DNA from 4 places in the Candidatus Brocadia sinica JPN1 genome. Region 1 is predicted to be linked to each of the others. Evidence: riboswitches for the same ligand, from Rfam matches in the RefSeq annotation. Region 1 holds a riboswitch; each other region holds the start of a gene.

Region 1 (4,356 bases):
GGTGCGGTCGCACACCACCATGTGAATGACGTATCCGCAGGGGTCCATGCCGGCCGTGTCCAGCCTCCAATGGCCAGACTCGCCTGTGGTAGGCACCGTTGGGAAGGAACGGCTGGTCGCGAAGGTGTAAGTAATTCCTCCGTCACCCGAGAGCATGACCGTGGCCCCATGGGCTGGCCCATCTGGGATGACGTCGAGGCTTATGCTCCCGAAGTGCTGGTTCACCAGGTCGCTCGTGCCAGGGTCATGAGCCTCATACGTGCCGGTCAGGATCGTCCCCACGGGGAATTTACCGCAGTCTATAGCCGGAACGGGGTTGCCGTTGAACTCGGCGCCGGTGATGGTCAAGGTAACCGGGGCGTATGGCTGAAGTGCAATATTTGCCGCAGGAACTGACGATGGGGCGGTGTTGTCAACGCGTACCCTGATTACCTGGGCGCCGGGATAGAATGTGGGAGGACTGACATTCGGATCCTTCGCCTCCATCCTGATTTCCCATTCTCCCTCCATTGATGCGTTCGTCAGCCACCTGGCGAGTTTATCTACCAGCAGGAAGCGGGTGGAGGGAGCCGTGTGGTCTTCCAGGTACTCATACCAGCCCTCGCCAAGGCCATCCGCATCGTCGGTGGCCGTGAGGTTGAGGTTAAATATCGTGTCTCCAGGCGATTCCTCCAACTGTACTGCACCCACGAATTTTGTGACATCAACGTCAACCGTGTTGGTAAGCGGATGCCAGGTGTCAATACCGTCGTCTTTTCGTACCAGGATTCTGTACTTTAGCGGCAAAGCCCCGCCGCCAAAAGAATCAGGCAGGGTGCCCGCAATACGTCCGGTGATGGTAATACCACCTCCAAAGGGGCTCAAGTTCACTGAAAAGATACCAATCTCCGCATCGCCTGTAGCCAGCCCGGTTGCTGGATCAATGTCATCAACCGAGATGTCGCCAACGGTCTCGATAACCGGGGTACGTGCCTCCGCCTTTCCGTGCCGTAACTGGATAAGGCACTCCTCGCGGTTTCCCCAGACCGGGACATAGTTCGGGTTTGCGGGGGGAGGTGGGGTCTCCCAGGATAGAATGGCGCGTAGACGGACGACCTTCGGCCCGGCCTCACAGGGCACTAGATATTGGGTGAAGTCTTTTTTGAGAAAAACAGCATACTGGACGTCCTCCGGCGGGATGGTCTGGAGGTCGTGGACCTGTACGGTGGCCGTGCCCATATAGATGAAACCACTGCCGTCTCCGAAGTCGATCCAGAAGGCTACGTACTCCGTTGACCCCTTGCCGCATAGCCCGCCGGAATAACCGTAAGGCCTTTTGACCGTGAGTACCGCCTCCAGCAGATCACGCTTGGAGCGAAGCCCGATGCACTTTAGCTCTTCAAAGCTGGTGTCTCCGTCCGTTACGACCTGAAGTTTGCCGAAAAGATCCGCGATTTCATTCGCGTTGAGTCCAAGGGACGCTAAAGGGCTGTCCCCGTTTGCTGTGACTAAGGCTGAGGTTGTTGTCTTAGCTGCCAGGAGCTTCTGTGCCTCTGCGAAGCCGAACCGGTGGACTGGCACGCCCTTGTCCGCATAGAGCGCCTTCCTCTGTGACAACGTTGGCGTCGCCAAAGGAGCGGCTTTGACCTTTATATTTGGGTCCAGGCCGGCAATAATTGGGCCAATCGGGTCGGGGATCTTGACCTGAAGGTTTTCCAGCCCTTTTGGCACATCACCCACGAAGAAAGAGTACTTGGGATGAATCTGTACCTGGACGGTCATGACGTTCCCATAGACCGGCGTCCAATTGGGTTGATTTGCCGGCGGCGGCGTGTCCCAGGAAAGGATGGCCCGCACCCTGACAATGTTCTCGGTGGAGCAAAGCCTCTTGAACGGGGTGAAGTCCTTCCTCACGGCGTAACAGAGGGGCTTTTCTCCGGGGATGTTATGGACTCTCACGCTGTCCATTCCCACATCGTGCCAGACCCCGTTGTCGAATATGTCTACGTAGAATCGGACATACTCAAATGACCCCGGGCTGCAGATATCGCCTCCGTATCCAAACTCCTGCTTAACGTGGAGCGCGGCTTCCAGACGGTTGGATGGAGGGTTTAGCCCTACGCACATAAGCTCTTCGTAAGTCGTAATGCCTTGCAATAATTTGACTGGCTTATATGGACTCAGCTCCAGGTTGCCGAAGTAGTTGGGGTTTTGCAGGATCAGCGAACGAAACTGTGCCCGCTCTCGTTCTAATGTTGGTATATTTTCTGAAGTTCCACAAGTTTTCATCACTATCTCCTCCTTTGTTAAGCGGATGATTTTGCACCCACGTCTTTACTGACCATGGTAAGACCGCATCGAACCGATGCGGTTAGATCCACGGTTGTAACGCGTAAAATGTGGATCGTTCGGCTAAGCAATATTTCCGGAATAAATCACAAAAGCATTCGTTTGCATTCACCTCCTTTCATAAGGCAAGAAGAGCCAAGACGGCGCATAAGGCGATTTTGACGAAGCATAGCAAAGGCGGCAACCCTGAGTTGGGCGAAGTTGTTCAGCTATCAACCGCACGCTAGGCGCCTTTTCTGATATTCTTAAAACAAAGAAGCCTTACTGCAAAGTTTTTACTAAACATCTTCGGCAGTAAGGCTATCTTTTTCACTAAAGGATAAGGATCGTCTTTAACTACATCCTTGTATGTTGAAAGACCCTTTACATTGCGCCCCCTGATTACTCAGGGTTTGCCTTTATCGTATGTCTTTGTTTATTTCATTACCATCTACGTCTTCATGTAGTGCTCCACAGGTTGGCGTTAATGACAAGAAACACACGGCCAGTTAAATGGTAAATGGTTTCTGTTTTTCAAAGGCGCGGTTGATCTCACCCACCCGGAAATAGTTTGGCGTTTGGTCGGGTGGCATGCGGTTGACGATGGCGCGGCGAAAGGCCCGGTATCCCTTTTTAAATTTTCCTTCATTCCAGACCTGTAACAAATTAGCAGTAAACAATCCGTTAAACGTACCATCGGCTGACAATTGATTGTCCTGACAGCCGGATATGAGGATTACGGAGGCATTGACTGCATCACGTGATTCCTTTAATTGAGGATCTTTTAAGATAGGATCATAAAATTTTTTGTTGTCACGATACGTGCGTACCGCCACTTCCATCGGCATGAAACGATACCGAATTTCCGGAGAGATTCCCTTTAAGCCCATTGTCCTCATGGCAGACTGATAATAAGCAAGCTTCGTTACCGTGCCACTGTGACAACTATCAGAAAAGACCAGGATACGCACACCCTGCGCAAATTTACCAAGCAAGGAGTAAATTTCGTCATCAACCAGTTCTCCATCATAGAGGCACCACGTTTCATCCTGTGCATCAGCTTCATCGCTGTTCAGGTCGGGGAGTTGGCCGCCGTGACCTGAATAGCTCAGCATAAAGATATCGCCGGATGTTAAAGTGCTGGCCGCCTTGTTGATTCCATCGATGACATTTGCCCGGGTGGCTTCTTTGGTGAGCAGGGTTTTTACGTCAAACCCTTTTGATCTTGCAATCTCCGCCATGTCTTTGGCGTCCGCTTCGCAGGCATTGAGTTCTCCCGACCATCCGCCATAGTGCGCCGGGCTAACGGCATTTAATCCCGTGGTTAAAGCAATCCCTTTTGACATAAAGTCCTCCTTTTTGGTTAAGTTTGTAGGTAAGGGTCTGTTGCAAAATAACTATAAAAACTCCTGCGGGTTCAAGTTGTAACTTGAACCCCACGTTTTATATTATAGTAAGGGTAATGCGGATGTCGATAATGGTTATCATCGTGGTTTCTTCTTTGATGATTCTGACAGTACAAAACGAATTTCTCGGTTTTTCGATCCTAAGTTGAGGATTCCATCGCCGTCGATATCTTTGATGTGTTGGCGAACCTTCTCAAGGCCTTCTTCGTCATTCGGATCATTATTGGTTTGCAACCTATCGTGGAGATAGCCAATCCAGGGCCGACCCTTTGTTTTTCCACACTCAAAGACACGAACGGCATGTCCGCCAGTGGGATTACCGTTATTGTCATCATAAGAAAAAACCAATTCCACATCTTCCCCTTTTTTAATCTCGTCACAGATAAATTTAAAGGTTACTTTAGCACCTCTATCTTTAGATTTAATCCCGCTGCTTCTGAAGTCACCGTTAGGAAGCGCTTCATCGGGTGGGTTTCCATAGCCACGTCCCTGGTGTTTGTGGATGAGCTTATTCTTCAAACCATTCTTTTTTAAATAAGAAAACTTTCCTTTCAGCATAGGTGTAAACCATACACCGTCGCCATCATTGCGTGCTGGTGCGCGGCGATCGGCCTCCATATCCAACTGTCCCACCAATGAATCA
Region 2 (4,356 bases), 750 kb from region 1:
ACCTTTGCTGAGTACATGGAAAATACGGATTGGGAGAAGTATCAGGAAGGCAATGACCCGCGTTGCGAAAATTGTATGATGCACTGCGGTTTTGAGCCCACAGTAGTGTTAGAAGGTGGAAAACGATTATCTGATATCATTGAAATGGCCAAATGGAGTTTCAGCTAGAGAAAATAATCACCTTAGCAACTCACGTGGTTGCGGAAGGAAGTGTTGCATCTATACACAGCGTCATTAATCAGATACGAATATGTCATTCCCGCGGAAGCGGGAATCCAGAAAAATACTGGATTCCGGGTCAAGCCCGGAATGACAGACAGTTGTAAACTTATGTCGCTATGTATAGTTGTCTCGTTTAATTATGTTACAGAGTCCTTGAACAGTCCTCTCTTCTGTAAACTCACCCTTACAGTATCTATTCAGCGTATATTCGCTCATAATTGCTATGAGCGAACAAAATCAGGCAATTCGCCATGAAATAGCATCTTTAATGCCTGTCTCAAATTTACCCCTTGTTTTCGACAAGTTGAGAGGTAGCTGCGAATGCGGCAAAAAATCCTGGCTCCCTCCAAAGAACGAAAGCAGCCCGATATTTTCTGCTGAACCTTTGTCATCCTGATGTCGTTTTCAGCCAAATTATTCGTAAAAGGGACGTTTTTATTGTCCATAAACCTCAGGACATCATCCTCATACTTTCGTAATCGTTCCAGAAGATTTCTGGCTTTTGTCCTTTTCACTCGCCCCCTTTTCCCCTTACGGTTTGTTTCATCAGGGGGAGGGCTTTCGGCTTCTGCGTTTTGCAATATCACCCGGTACCTGTGCCGATATTTTTCAGACTCATCGGCGCCCAACATTCCTCCGGCATCGCATGTTGCACGATTTATCTCTTCAAGCAAGGCCTTCATCTCTTTCGCCCACTGCTGCTTATTGTCCTCTTCCCACACACCCTCTAATTCTCTCAGGTGGTGCGCATTACAGAGCGCGTGCGTACAGGGATAGGTGTAATACGCCTTCAAATGGTCGTGACAAAGAATCCCACGAAATTGGGGCAATATTCCTATGCTATCTATTGCCTCTGTCCCTCTCCCTTCGTGAGGATAAAAACATGTCCACTGCCTATTGGATGCGCTATGCAACCAATATCTATCCCCGTTCTTGTTAATACTCGTTTCATCCACATGCAACACCTCTGACTTGGTGAGTTCTGCTTTGCTTTTCTCCTCAAAGATTTCCAGATATTCGTAGGCTTCCTGATTAAAATTGTACAAGGAACCTTCACTCACCGGCATCGACATCTGCTCTTCAAAATACTCCTGAATCCTCTTGTAGGGTATCAGTTGATACTGTGACATATATACTGCATGCGCCTTCAAATCCGCCCCATACTGCGCCGCCTTTGTTATTCCTTCAGGAAAGGGCGCGATAAATCGGTTCCCCTCCGCGTCCTCTACTATCTCTGCACGATACTCTGTTACCTCCCGTGAAATCTTCATATCAAACACCTGGCGCGCTTCGTAACCCACCACCGTATATTCCCCACGCGGCAACTTCCTTTGGTCTACTTTTATCACTTCCACCTTATCAGGGTTCTCAACCCTTTTCAGCGTCACCCCCTCACGACCCTTTTGTCCACCCGCCTTCCTCTCGCCCTTCGCCTTGCTTTCTCTCTTGCGATTCGGATCACTTGAGGGAGGCTTACTGCTGTTGCGACTGTTACGGTTTAAACGACCAACCAGCAGCGTTATTACTACTACCAATAACTCTACCATGGACCTCATGGCTGGCGACAGCACTTTCTCTTCAGAAAGAAGCTTCTCTACTTTTTGGAGCGTTACCTCTATGTCTATATTGTCTATCGTCAATGAATCCGCCTGTATGATGAGCCACCCATTTATTTACTGCGGCTATTATATCACAGGCTTTTTCATCCTTTTTATTGGCGCTATAAGACACGACAAAAGCACGAATTCCTCTTACCAACACCAGCCTGTCCATGTCTGTGCTCTCTCCTCATGTAGGCTGTACTAACCACCTCTACAGGCCATATATGCCACAAACTAATCCAAACGACTCTCTGTCCCGGATATCCTGTCAAACATATTTTAAAATATTTTCACTGAATAGTTACCCCTTACAAAACTCTGGATCCCTTGTTGTAGGAGTTAAATCATATGCCCCCCCTTCCTATTTCAAAGATGCGAGGACGTATCTTATTTAAATCGGCATCATCTTCATTTAAGATGCCCAGTGTCTGTAACGCAGCAACAAAGACGGAAGTTTGATAGGTGGATCTAAACGGAGGAACATCTCGTTGCCATTTACCAGGAAATTCCAGTCCATAACTCGATGCGGCGATCAGGTTCCTTGTAAAAGGTAATTCTGTGTATGCCAGAGGCGTGCGTCAAGGTCTGTGGTAAAAAAGATGGTGTTAGGAAATTCATTACGAAGCGCTTGCAATATCAGCGTATCCTGACGATACCACTCGTATGGAACTAGACGTTCTTCCCCATTAATCTCTGCTTTAAACGCTCCAATATGTGTTTCATTCCTGGGTTGATATCCGGCAACATGAAGCGCTGAAAGCACGGCATATCGAGTTCTCTGTCGCTCCTCTGCATCTTCTGTATAATGACCATCAGTAATCATAACGGGCATGATCAATACCTTCTTAATATCTTTTTGAGGTATGAATATCTTTGAACAGGGGTCATTGATATTACGAATTGTAAAATCTTGATGTGACACCTTGGCATCTTTTCTATAACTTTCAACGGCTTGAAATGGATCCTGCCACAGACGGGCAAGCACCTTTTCCTCATCTACCTGCCGTTCCATCCACCTGCGATAATTGCAGCAATAAGCAGGGTAATAGAAAATGGAAACGATGCTTGTTGCTCTTGTTGTTCGGTCATAGTTATGGTATTAATTTTTTGAAATAAAAAGGATGCAAAGTTAAATAGCTATTATGTTTGTTCAGCAAAGAATCAAATAGGTGGATAAAAAATTATGCCCCTTTTTTCTTGTCCTAAAAATAAAAAAGCCGTACTGCAATATATTCATAGCAAACATCTTTGGCAGTAAGGCTGTCTTTTTCAAAGCCGTTTGAACGGTTTAAGCGGTTTAAACCGCTTACAAGACCCTGTCCTTTGCGTCCCCTGATCGCTCAGGGTTTGCCCTTATCGTGATGTGAATTTTTCAGTGGAAACAGACAAAGTGTGCCACGTCACACCTTGTTATGTATGGAATTGCGATATCTCCCCAATGCCATCAAGGGGAAATAGTTGCGATACATATGGTATTTTAAATAAAAGACCTTAGGGAAACCCGTTGCGGTAAATTCAACTTCATCCCAGCTTCCGTCTTCTTTTTGTTTCATTAATAAAAATTTTATACCCCTTTCTACTGCATCAGAATGTATCTCACCTGCGGCCATTAAACCCAACAAAGCCCACGCCGTCTGCGAAGGCGTACTTTTGCCAATTGCCTTAAGGAATGGGTCATCATACGATTTTATCGTCTCGCCCCATCCCCCATCGGAATTTTGGACACTTTTCAACCACGCAACGGCCTTTTTGATATACGGCTTGTTCATGTCCTCTCCAACTGCTGCAAGTCCGGCGAGCACAGACCATGTGCCGTAAATATAGTTTGCGCCCCAACGCCCAAACCATGTTCCGTCTTTTTCCTGTTCTTTTTTGAGAAATTCTATCGCCATGCGAATCTGGCCCGAGGTCTTACTAAACCCAATACGACCTAAAAATTCTGTACATCGGGCAGTAACATCGCTCGTACTCGGGTCTAATAATGCATTAAAATCCGCAAACGGTATGTGATTGAGAATAGCTCTGTTATTGTTGCGGTCAAATGCGCCCCAACCTCCATCATCACATTGCATAGCCATAATCCATCGTAATCCACGTAAAACCGATGCCTCCTTGTGGGCAGTTTCAGGCAATGATACCCGCTGTAATGCCATAAGCACGGCCGCACTGTCGTCGGTATCGGGATAAAACTCGTTTGCATATTGGAAATACCAGCCGCTCGGTTCTTCCACCTTGCACTTTAAAGCCCAATCTCCAAAATTCCTGACTTCCTTGCTGATGAGCCATCGCCCTGCTTTTTGTAATGCCGGATCGCTGCCGGGTATCCCCGAGTCATGAAGCGCAATGATTGCCCATGCCGTATCCCAGACAGGCGATACGCATGGTTGTAAATAGAGTTTATTCACTTCGTATACAACCAGGTTTTCTACCTCTTGCAACTGGCTCTTTAATGCGGGGTGGTCATCCGGATATCCAAGGCATTTCATGGCAAAGATCGAGTTGACCATTGCGGGCCATATAGCCCCTAAACCAC
Region 3 (4,356 bases), 1.4 Mb from region 1:
TTTTCTGGATTCCCGCTTCCGCGGGAATAACATATTCGTATCTGATTAATGACGCTGGGTATAGCTGTTCTTTCCGGGCGTAATGGTTCTAATAATTGTTGCAGACTCGCTTGCAAGCCACCCAGGAGAATATTTTCATATCGTACTGACAAATCCACCCTTCGGGAAAAAGAGCAGTACAACCATCGTCGGGGCCGATGGAAAAACCGTATAAAGAAAAAGAGACGATCGAAAGGGAAGACTTTTGGGCTACTACCTCAAACAAACAACTGAGCTCTGTCCAGCATGTAAAGACCATCCTTGCGCAACACGGACGCCCTGACATCGTTGTGCCTGATAATGTCTTGTTTGAAGGCGGCGATAGTTGATATTAAGTAATCTGTCGGACTTCCCGGACGTCAGTTTTCTTGCTTATAAAAATTTTCTATGATTGTCCGGCAGAAAAATACTTCGGTACCTTAATCAAAATCTGCATAAATTTCTCCGAAATTTATCCCTGCAATACTCGTTTTCTCATACTGTTTTTTTAGTGATAATCTTGCTTCCTGAAGTTCCGGACTGGCGCTCCCGTTCCGTATTGCATCTGATGCCTCTATGAATCCGGCGAGATGATATCCCTGGTAAGCACCTCCGGCAGGTCGTGGAATAAGCCTGTGAAATAATTGTTTACGCATCTGCGTGCACATGCTTTTATTTCTAAGGAAAACAGATAGGAAAGTATTGCGACAAATAACGAATGTCCCAAAACGGAGGTCCTGGGTATTCTGTGGAGACGAGACCATTTTATCCAAAAAGTGTGTCATGGCACACAAGTGTGACGTCGCAAAAGTGTGCCATGACGCACTTTTTGCGGGTTTTCCATGAACCTGTTGTTCGGAATGTCTGTGCTATTTTTATCTATAACTAGTTTAAAATAAATGACTAATGAAATAATTAATCAACAATATTTGTTTTTTCTGTGAAATGGCTTCTCTTTCGCCCTTGGTGTATATCAGAAAACATTTGATAAAGGTAAACCCTGAGTGATCAGGGGGCGCAAAGTAATAGGGTCTTTACAAGCCGTTTAAACTTTTTGAACCGCTTAAACGGCTTATGGGAAAAGACAGCCTTACTGCCGAAGATGTTGGGAAATATCTTTGCAGTAAGGTTTTTTTGTTTTAGGAGTTTCCCTGAAAATAATGCATATTTTCCTCGTTAATTGGTTATGCTGATCTACGTTAAGCAAGGTTGATAATAGGAGGAACGTTATGGCTAATACGATAACCTGGTCGTGGAATGAAATTCGGCAAGAATTTTTTTCACTCAGCAAAGATTTTGTGTACATGAACAACTCAACGTTTGGTGTGCCTCTTAATTCGGTGAGAGAACGAATGAATGAAGTTCAACGTCTTTACTCCGAGGGTTGCAATCTGGACCTATACGTGGACGAAATCGTAAAAAAGATTCAACAAGTGTATAACATGATGGGGTGAAACGGTCAATTCGTATTCTTATCTGGGCAAACACGGTCTTTCTTATCACGTAGGTAACGTCAATTCTGTGGCCGAAGGAATGTCGCTTGTTGCAAACGGATTATCGTTTAATAAAGACGATATCGTATTAATAACCGATCACGAGCACGAGGGCGGTAACTTAATGTGGTACTTGCAGCGGGACCGATATAAGGACTTGAATATTTCTGTGATAGAGGTGTCGCTAATTGTGTGTATAGTTGGAGTTAACAGAAGTCTTTTGGCCTGCTTTCGCTGGCTAGGTGGAAAATATAATAAGAAGGATTTTTAAAAGGATAATGGCTTAAATAGTGCTATTTGTAAGGCTTTTCAAGCCTTGCATGACACTTAAAGAAAGGAGGGTAACAATTTGTTGCAAGCCGATTTAAAACAACAGCGCAACAGGATAGTCAACGCATCGCGCACTGGATGGGCTACAATGAACAAAGAGATCGAGGCGGCAAGTAAGAACGATCTCGTCGACGTAATATGGGACGTCTATTATGACGAGCTTGGCCACGACATAATCATCCAAGCCAAAGTGAAGGTGAGGTCTGAAGGCGATGTATTGCTCCAAGTATGGCTGAATGATCAGCTTCCCAAACCTTGGATTCCGGAGTTCAGACCGTGGGTATCGAGTGTGAGCGAGTTCACTCCAATGCAACAGGTAAAGGAGGTATTGGTCGGGCTGATTGACTCCAAGTGGCGGAGTGAGGATGTAGGTGAGACGTATACAGCTGCGATCTGGGGCTACATACTGCATAGTGGTGTCATAGAATCATTTGCATTCAATAAGGAGTTCAAGTATCCGGGATAAGAATGCCTAATCCTTGTAAGGATTACCACTATCAAAAAAAATTTCCCAGAAAGGAAAAAAACAAACACCAATCATTACTTTGTTAAAATTTCTTTTCTCATGTATTCATTAAACAGGAGGTAGTAATTATGATGCAGAAAGTTTCGTATTTCTTCTTTAGTTGTATATTAATACTTTGTGTTTCTGCGATAAACAATATTTACGGGCGTGAAGTACCTAATCCAAGTGAAGGAGGTGCTCCATTTCCGTTTAAAACAATACACAATATTAAAATCTTCAAATATGATGGCACTTTGCAATGCGGAATGGGTTCTGAGATACCTCTCTCAGATATGAAAAAAGAATTAGAAAAAGCCGGAGCTAAGGTAATTTCTTGTGAAAAGAAAATCGTGCCATTTTATATACCAACTGTCTGTGGTGCACCGACTGGCAAAGTAAACGTTTACGAAATATCTGTATTAGATTTTGAAAAAGTGAGAACATTGAATTTTGACTTATGGGTTTTCGATACTTCTAGTGTCGAAGTATTTAAATATGACGGTACTTTACAATGCGGAATGGGTTCGGAAATTACTTTGGAAATAATGGAAAAGGAATTAAAAGAAGTAGGCATAAAGGTCATATCCAAACGCAAGGATAATGATGGACTTATACATATAGCGTTATGTGGCGCATCGACGGGGAGAATTAATGTATTTGAAATACCATCTACAGACTTTTATAAAGCATTGAGGATGGGGTTTCAGTTTCTATTTTCTGGTTCTAATAGAATTCTGAAAAAAACGATTTCAGACGAGTTGGTTCTTTCGGAAGGAACAAAAGACAAGACGCTGAAAGCAGGAGGAGACTGGCCATTTCCTGTTGTAGAATTGATTTTAGGCAATGAAATCAAAGTAAGTGGAGGAGGGCCAGGGCCGTTTCCTTGGTAGTTGCTTGGTAGAAAAGCAAAAAGTGTTAACCTGCTAGATTGGTTTATGTAAAGACTGACAGGCTGTCCGAGAATTCAATCGAATCACAAATGCACTGCTAAAATTGTTGTCGTATTGATATTTTGTCATATATATAGTACTTTGTTAAAAATTTAAGCGACAAATTTTTTCTTCAGTCGTTTCGATTTAATTTTAAAATAGCCATCGGCAAGTTTTTCGTTCTTTAATAAGGCATTGGTAGAGATAAATTCGAGCATGGAATTGATAGCTTGTTTGATTTCGTTGAAAGTGGTAGGTTTCATTTCAAGGATTTTCGCGAGATAGGCATTTCGTTTGATCCAGTAGACAAGAGTCCATAGATTCCGGTACCTCTCAATCTTTTCATTACAAAGGAAAGGAATGGAAAAATGATATCTTATAAAAGGAATTTTAAGAAAGATATTTTCATAGTGCTATTGTTTTTGGTTGGCTTAATCTGTTCTTCGCAAGCTATAGCTGATAGTTTATCTAAGCTTATGACGCAAAACGAGTCAAATATTTATTACATTGCTAGCGATGTAGCAATTGGGAAAATAGAAGGAGGTGATGGGAATGTTTCTGTTCAAGAAAAAGATATAAAGCTAGCAGAAATTAAAGCGAAATTATTTACAGGAGAATTTCCTAATAATACTGCCGAATATTTTTATTTTAAACATAAGATAGCAGATGTCTACAGTATTCTTGGTATGATTGGAGTGTGTACTTATGAGTGTGAGGTTGGTATTTGTACTTATTGTCTCGATTCGATAGCTATATTTGGTGATAAAATGAGGATTAGTGCTTATACAGGTTTTGGAAAAGCAGTTTATAAAGTGTTAGTATTTTATCAATAGAGAAATAATCCTAACATTTGATAAATAGGGTGGTGGTGATGGCAAGCCTGTTGCCTGCGTAGCAGATAAGTTTGATGTATTACTTTGTTAAAAATGTACGATAACGCTTTTGGGGTAAAAAGGATGAAGAACTATCGCTCTTCAGAAACTGAACGGACTACTAGATTATCCGATCTTGATTATGCTCCACCATCATTTACGAATGAAGCTGGAGAGAAAATTGTTTTCGTAGACTTTACTGAAGCTGT
Region 4 (4,356 bases), 1.3 Mb from region 1:
AAACAGATCAGGATGCCAACCGGAGAGGTATGCGGTGAATGTCACAGACCTCAGTTTGATGATTTCTTACGCGAGAGAGAGGTGGGCCGTCCCAATCACATCCAGTCGTGGGAGGCAAATACCATAGTGCCTTGGTATGCCGAGGCTGCACGAAGGGGCTACTTATACGGACAGCATGGGTGTGATTTATGCCATTCAGGCGCGGAAAAATGCGATGTGTGTCATACCAGACATAAGTTCAGCGCCGCAGAAGGAAGACAGCCAGAGGCCTGTATTACCTGTCATATGGGACCTGACCATCCGGATGCTGAATCGTATGGCGAATCGAAGCATGGTGTGATTTACCACAAGGAGGAAGAACATTTTGATTTCACAAGACCATTGTCTGAGGTAAGGCCAGGCAAGGACTATCGCACCCCAACATGCCAATTCTGCCACATGTACGAAAAGCATGGCCGGTTTATTCACAATCCGGTAATGAAGGGTATTTGGCGTATGGGTACGGTACCACCAAAGAACCTGGAATATACTTCTTCGTTGAAGGATTATCCTTATGGAATCAAGATTATTGCCGATAAGATTGATATCTACTCGGAAGAAAATATTGCCAAGAGGTCATATTGGCTAGAGGTTTGTGCGAAGTGCCACAGTGATCGGTTTGCCGACACCTATTTGAAATCACTGGATGAATTTATGTTCCAGGCGCACAAGCTGGCAGATCAGGCACAGAAGGTTGTTGAGGACTTGATTGCAGATGGATACCTCCATCCCAGTGCTGCAGACAGGGATCCTTACCCGTTAAGTGATGGGATTGAGAAGCAGCTTAGTCCGGCATTCCTTGGTGAGCCGATTTATAACGCCTTCAAGACCTTGAAGGGTAAGTTCCCCGTAGTGGGACCCATCCTGGGTGTTTATGGCATGTTCTTGCAACAGCAGGATAATCCATCAAATATTGAGAATATGTACAACAGATTATGGTTCTGGTATAAACTCCAAGGTTACAAAGGAACTGCCCACGTCCAACAGGATGTTTCCTGGTGGTGGGGTCAGGCTCCTATGATGATGGAGTTTACCAAGATTCAATCAGAAGCAGCCAGGTTGCGCAGGGAAGGACGTATAGAGAAAGTTTCTCTGACAAAATAGTGGATTTCAGCTTGTATAAAAGTTAAGCTGGATTGAAAACAAGAAAGCCCATGATGTTATTCATCATGGGCTTTTTGTTTTATAGCATCGCAAGAATAAGCTTATCGGGTGATGATTCGTTTACTTTGGTTGAAAAGATTAATACAATAATTTTAAATATGGTCAATGCGTCCTTGAAATTCCTGGCGAATCTCATGGAGAATTCTCTTGCCACCGTTTTCCAGCATCCTCAGGGCAAGTTCATCTCCTATTTTTGCTGCTTGACTGGTGGGGCCACTGTGGCTATCCCGTATGGCATGGTCGCCGTCAACGGTGCAAATGATCGCTTCCAGAAACACTTCGTTACTTTGTGTCTGTGCATATGCTCCAATGGGCACCTGACAACCACCTTGAAGTCTTGCTAAGAGAGCTCGTTCTGCTTCTACTGCAATTCTGGTCTGTGTATCATCAATGCTGGAAACGATTTGATAAATCCGGGCATCATTGTTACGAATTTCGATACAGAGTGAACCTTGTCCCACAGCGGGTAACATAATATCAAACGGTATGATCTGGCTGATGGGGCCGGCATAACCGATCCTTCGTAATCCGGCATAGGCAACGACTATGGCATCCAGATCATCGGTTTCAAGTTTTTTAAGCCGTGTATCCAAATTGCCACGCAGGTCTAAAATTTTGAAATCGGGCCGAAAAGCAAGTAATTGTGCCTTTCTGCGAAGGCTGCTTGTGCCAATACGCGCATTATCGGGCAGCTTTTCTAAATTGGCATTGTTGTTACTAATAAGGGCATCATGGGGGTCCTCGCGCTTGGGTGTGGCGCCGATCATTAACCCCTCGTGCAGCTCTGTTGGCACATCTTTGGCGCTGTGAACGGCAATGTCTATCTTTCCTTTCATTAAAGCCGTTTCCAGTTCCTTGGTAAATAAACCAATTCCCCCTAAACGGGACAAGGGGGCATCGGTAATCTTGTCACCCTTTGTCGAAATTTTTTCGATCTGAAATTCAAATCCAGGATTTAACCTTTTAAGCTCTGATATAACCCAATTTGTTTGGATGAGCGCAAGTTTACTGCCCCTGGAACCCACGATAACCAGTTTTTCCTTTGCCAATGTAAATTCTCTCCATTTTTTATGAATTATTAAAGTAATTACAAATCTCTTAACTAGAAAATGCGTTTTTTGATAATATCATAATATGCTAGAGGTGTCAAACTACTTTGCCTGTTTGAGTTTTGCCAGCTTCATGACTGGTAAATATTTTATTTTTTCTTGAAATAAAAGGCATAAAAATACTATAGATAATAGATAATAGATAGTAAAATTTTGATGATGAAAAACATTACGACAAAGGCAAACCCTGGGCGATCAGGGGACGCAAAGTAAAGGGTCTTGTCGAGCCGTTTAAACGGCTTTATGAAAGATAGCCTTACTGCCGAAGATGTTTGAATGAATATCTTTGCAGTAAGGCTTTTTTGTTTTCATGAAAGGAGAACTAACAATGTACTTATTCAGAATACTGAAGAAAGGCTTGACCCCCGCAGCGGCCGTATTGATGATGTATCTTGGAATCGCATTAATTTCTTTGGAAACAACCACTTCATATACTGCATCTGCAGATCATCCTGAGCAAATGGTAAGACTCAAAGAAAAAGAAAATTCGATGGTAACCCTCGATGATGTGGCGAAATTTGCCGAGGAATACATTCAGAAAAATTCCAGGGATGGCATCTTCAGACACTATGATAAAAAAACGAAAAAAGATCTGGAGTTAAAGTTTGACAAGGTGCATCGTGAACGGCTCTCGCAGATAAAGAAGGATGAATATTTTATCTGTGCCGATTTCAAGGGGAGGGACGGTCATACATACGACCTTGACTTTTTTGTGCAGGGGAAAAGCAAGAGTTATTTAAATATTGATAAAAAGGGCATTGCCATCCACAAGGTAAATGGCAAAGAGAATTACTCATGGAACTACAATGAAAAGAAAGGTATCTGGGAGAAGAAGACCGTCAAAACCGAAAAGAAACGACCGGAGCATCCTGAACATCCGAAGCCTGACTACCCTTAATAATAGTCAGTATCACCAGTAGAGCTGTTGATGCTGACTGAAAACATGCTGAATCAGTATCTTTGTGGCTTTTCCCAGAGCAATATTTTCAGGAAAGGGGGTGGTTCAATGGAGAAATTGATGTCACTTTTGTATCTTTCATGCCAGTGACTTTATATGGCAATTGGCAGTTTTACCTTTTCAAGCTACTGCTGCTACGGATTCGTTTACCTTTTGATAAAGGAGACCCAATTATGAATTTATTCCTAATTCCGAGAAAAAGTTTGGCAACAGTTACAGTCTTGTTGTTTATGTTAGGATTGAGCGCTTCATCTGCTTTTTCCGAAAGAGAGCATCCGGGACAAGTGATACCGTACAAAGAGGAGGAAAAACCGCGTATAACCAAGGAGGATGTGGCAAAATTTGCTGAAGAATACATTCGGAAAAATTCCACAGAGGGTGTTTTCAAGTATCTTGATAAGAACACAGAAAAATATTTAGGGTTGATGCTTGACAAGGTGCATAAGGACAAGCTCTCTCCAACAAAGACGGATGAATATTTTGTCTGTGCAGACTTTAAAGGGAAAGACGGTAATACGTACGACCTGGACTTCTTTGTGCAGGGGACCAATAAGGATAATTTGAGGGTTGATAAAGCGAGCATTGCCGTTCATAAGATGAATGGCAAAGAGAATTATACCTGGAACTATAATAAGAAGAAAGACCTCTGGGAGAAGAAGGCTATCCTAATTGAAAAGGAATATCCCGAACCTACGAAGAGGGAGCATCCCGGATATCCTTAATAAATGGGAGTTAAACTGGGTTGTGTAGTCATAGCCAATATGACAAATAACCTGTGGGAGAACACCCCCTTCGTCGTTCTACTGAGTTCACGACGAAGTCCCCTCCTTCGCCCTCATCTTTCATGATGTCATAAAGCTTTAAAGCCAATGGCAGTTACTGTTCGAATATTGACACGAAAATACCCCTCACCCAGACCTTCCACCACAAGGGGCGATGGAACTTTCCCTCCCTTGATAGGTAATGTCATTGAATTATGGGTAGAGATTTTTACCATAATGAGATAAAGCCCAAAGGGCTGACATACTATAGCCTGGGCGGTAAAGACTATGCAAAAATCTATATGTAGAGCGAAGAGTCTCTTCG

What was found. A riboswitch is a leader RNA that binds a small molecule or an ion and turns the genes downstream of it on or off. The one in region 1 is predicted to bind cyclic di-GMP.
Region 2: another riboswitch for cyclic di-GMP. It lies ahead of BROSI_RS10080 (hypothetical protein); the one in region 1 lies ahead of BROSI_RS06710 (hypothetical protein).
Region 3: another riboswitch for cyclic di-GMP. It lies ahead of BROSI_RS13215 (hypothetical protein); the one in region 1 lies ahead of BROSI_RS06710 (hypothetical protein).
Region 4: another riboswitch for cyclic di-GMP. It lies ahead of BROSI_RS00655 (hypothetical protein); the one in region 1 lies ahead of BROSI_RS06710 (hypothetical protein).

Annotation. Positions count from the first base shown of each region.
Region 1 is NZ_BAFN01000001.1:1,487,887-1,492,242, forward strand. Features, by position in the region: gene BROSI_RS06710 (hypothetical protein) at 1-2,268, opposite strand, end outside; cyclic di-GMP riboswitch class I at 2,616-2,735, opposite strand; gene BROSI_RS06715 (caspase family protein) at 2,817-3,653, opposite strand; gene BROSI_RS06720 (hypothetical protein) at 3,792-4,356, opposite strand, start outside.
Region 2 is NZ_BAFN01000001.1:2,233,520-2,237,875, forward strand. Features, by position in the region: gene hpnH (adenosyl-hopene transferase HpnH) at 1-168, shown strand, start outside; gene tnpC (IS66 family transposase) at 444-1,862, opposite strand; gene BROSI_RS10080 (hypothetical protein) at 2,356-2,835, opposite strand; cyclic di-GMP riboswitch class I at 3,071-3,185, opposite strand; gene shc (squalene--hopene cyclase) at 3,224-4,356, opposite strand, start outside.
Region 3 is NZ_BAFN01000001.1:2,911,527-2,915,882, forward strand. Features, by position in the region: gene BROSI_RS20215 (hypothetical protein) at 1-152, opposite strand, end outside; partial or broken gene BROSI_RS21435 (N-6 DNA methylase) at 92-359, shown strand; gene BROSI_RS20825 (hypothetical protein) at 459-674, opposite strand; partial or broken gene BROSI_RS21440 (HD domain-containing protein) at 602-793, opposite strand; cyclic di-GMP riboswitch class I at 1,001-1,119, shown strand; gene BROSI_RS13215 (hypothetical protein) at 1,248-1,472, shown strand; gene BROSI_RS13225 (hypothetical protein) at 1,930-2,307, shown strand; gene BROSI_RS13230 (hypothetical protein) at 2,436-3,236, shown strand; gene BROSI_RS19945 (hypothetical protein) at 3,389-3,538, opposite strand; gene BROSI_RS13235 (hypothetical protein) at 3,644-4,108, shown strand; gene BROSI_RS13240 (hypothetical protein) at 4,232-4,356, shown strand, end outside.
Region 4 is NZ_BAFN01000001.1:158,402-162,757, reverse strand. Features, by position in the region: gene BROSI_RS00665 (multiheme c-type cytochrome) at 1-1,143, shown strand, start outside; gene hemC (hydroxymethylbilane synthase) at 1,296-2,252, opposite strand; cyclic di-GMP riboswitch class I at 2,482-2,579, shown strand; gene BROSI_RS00655 (hypothetical protein) at 2,641-3,210, shown strand; gene BROSI_RS00650 (hypothetical protein) at 3,444-3,992, shown strand; gene BROSI_RS19560 (hypothetical protein) at 4,121-4,267, opposite strand.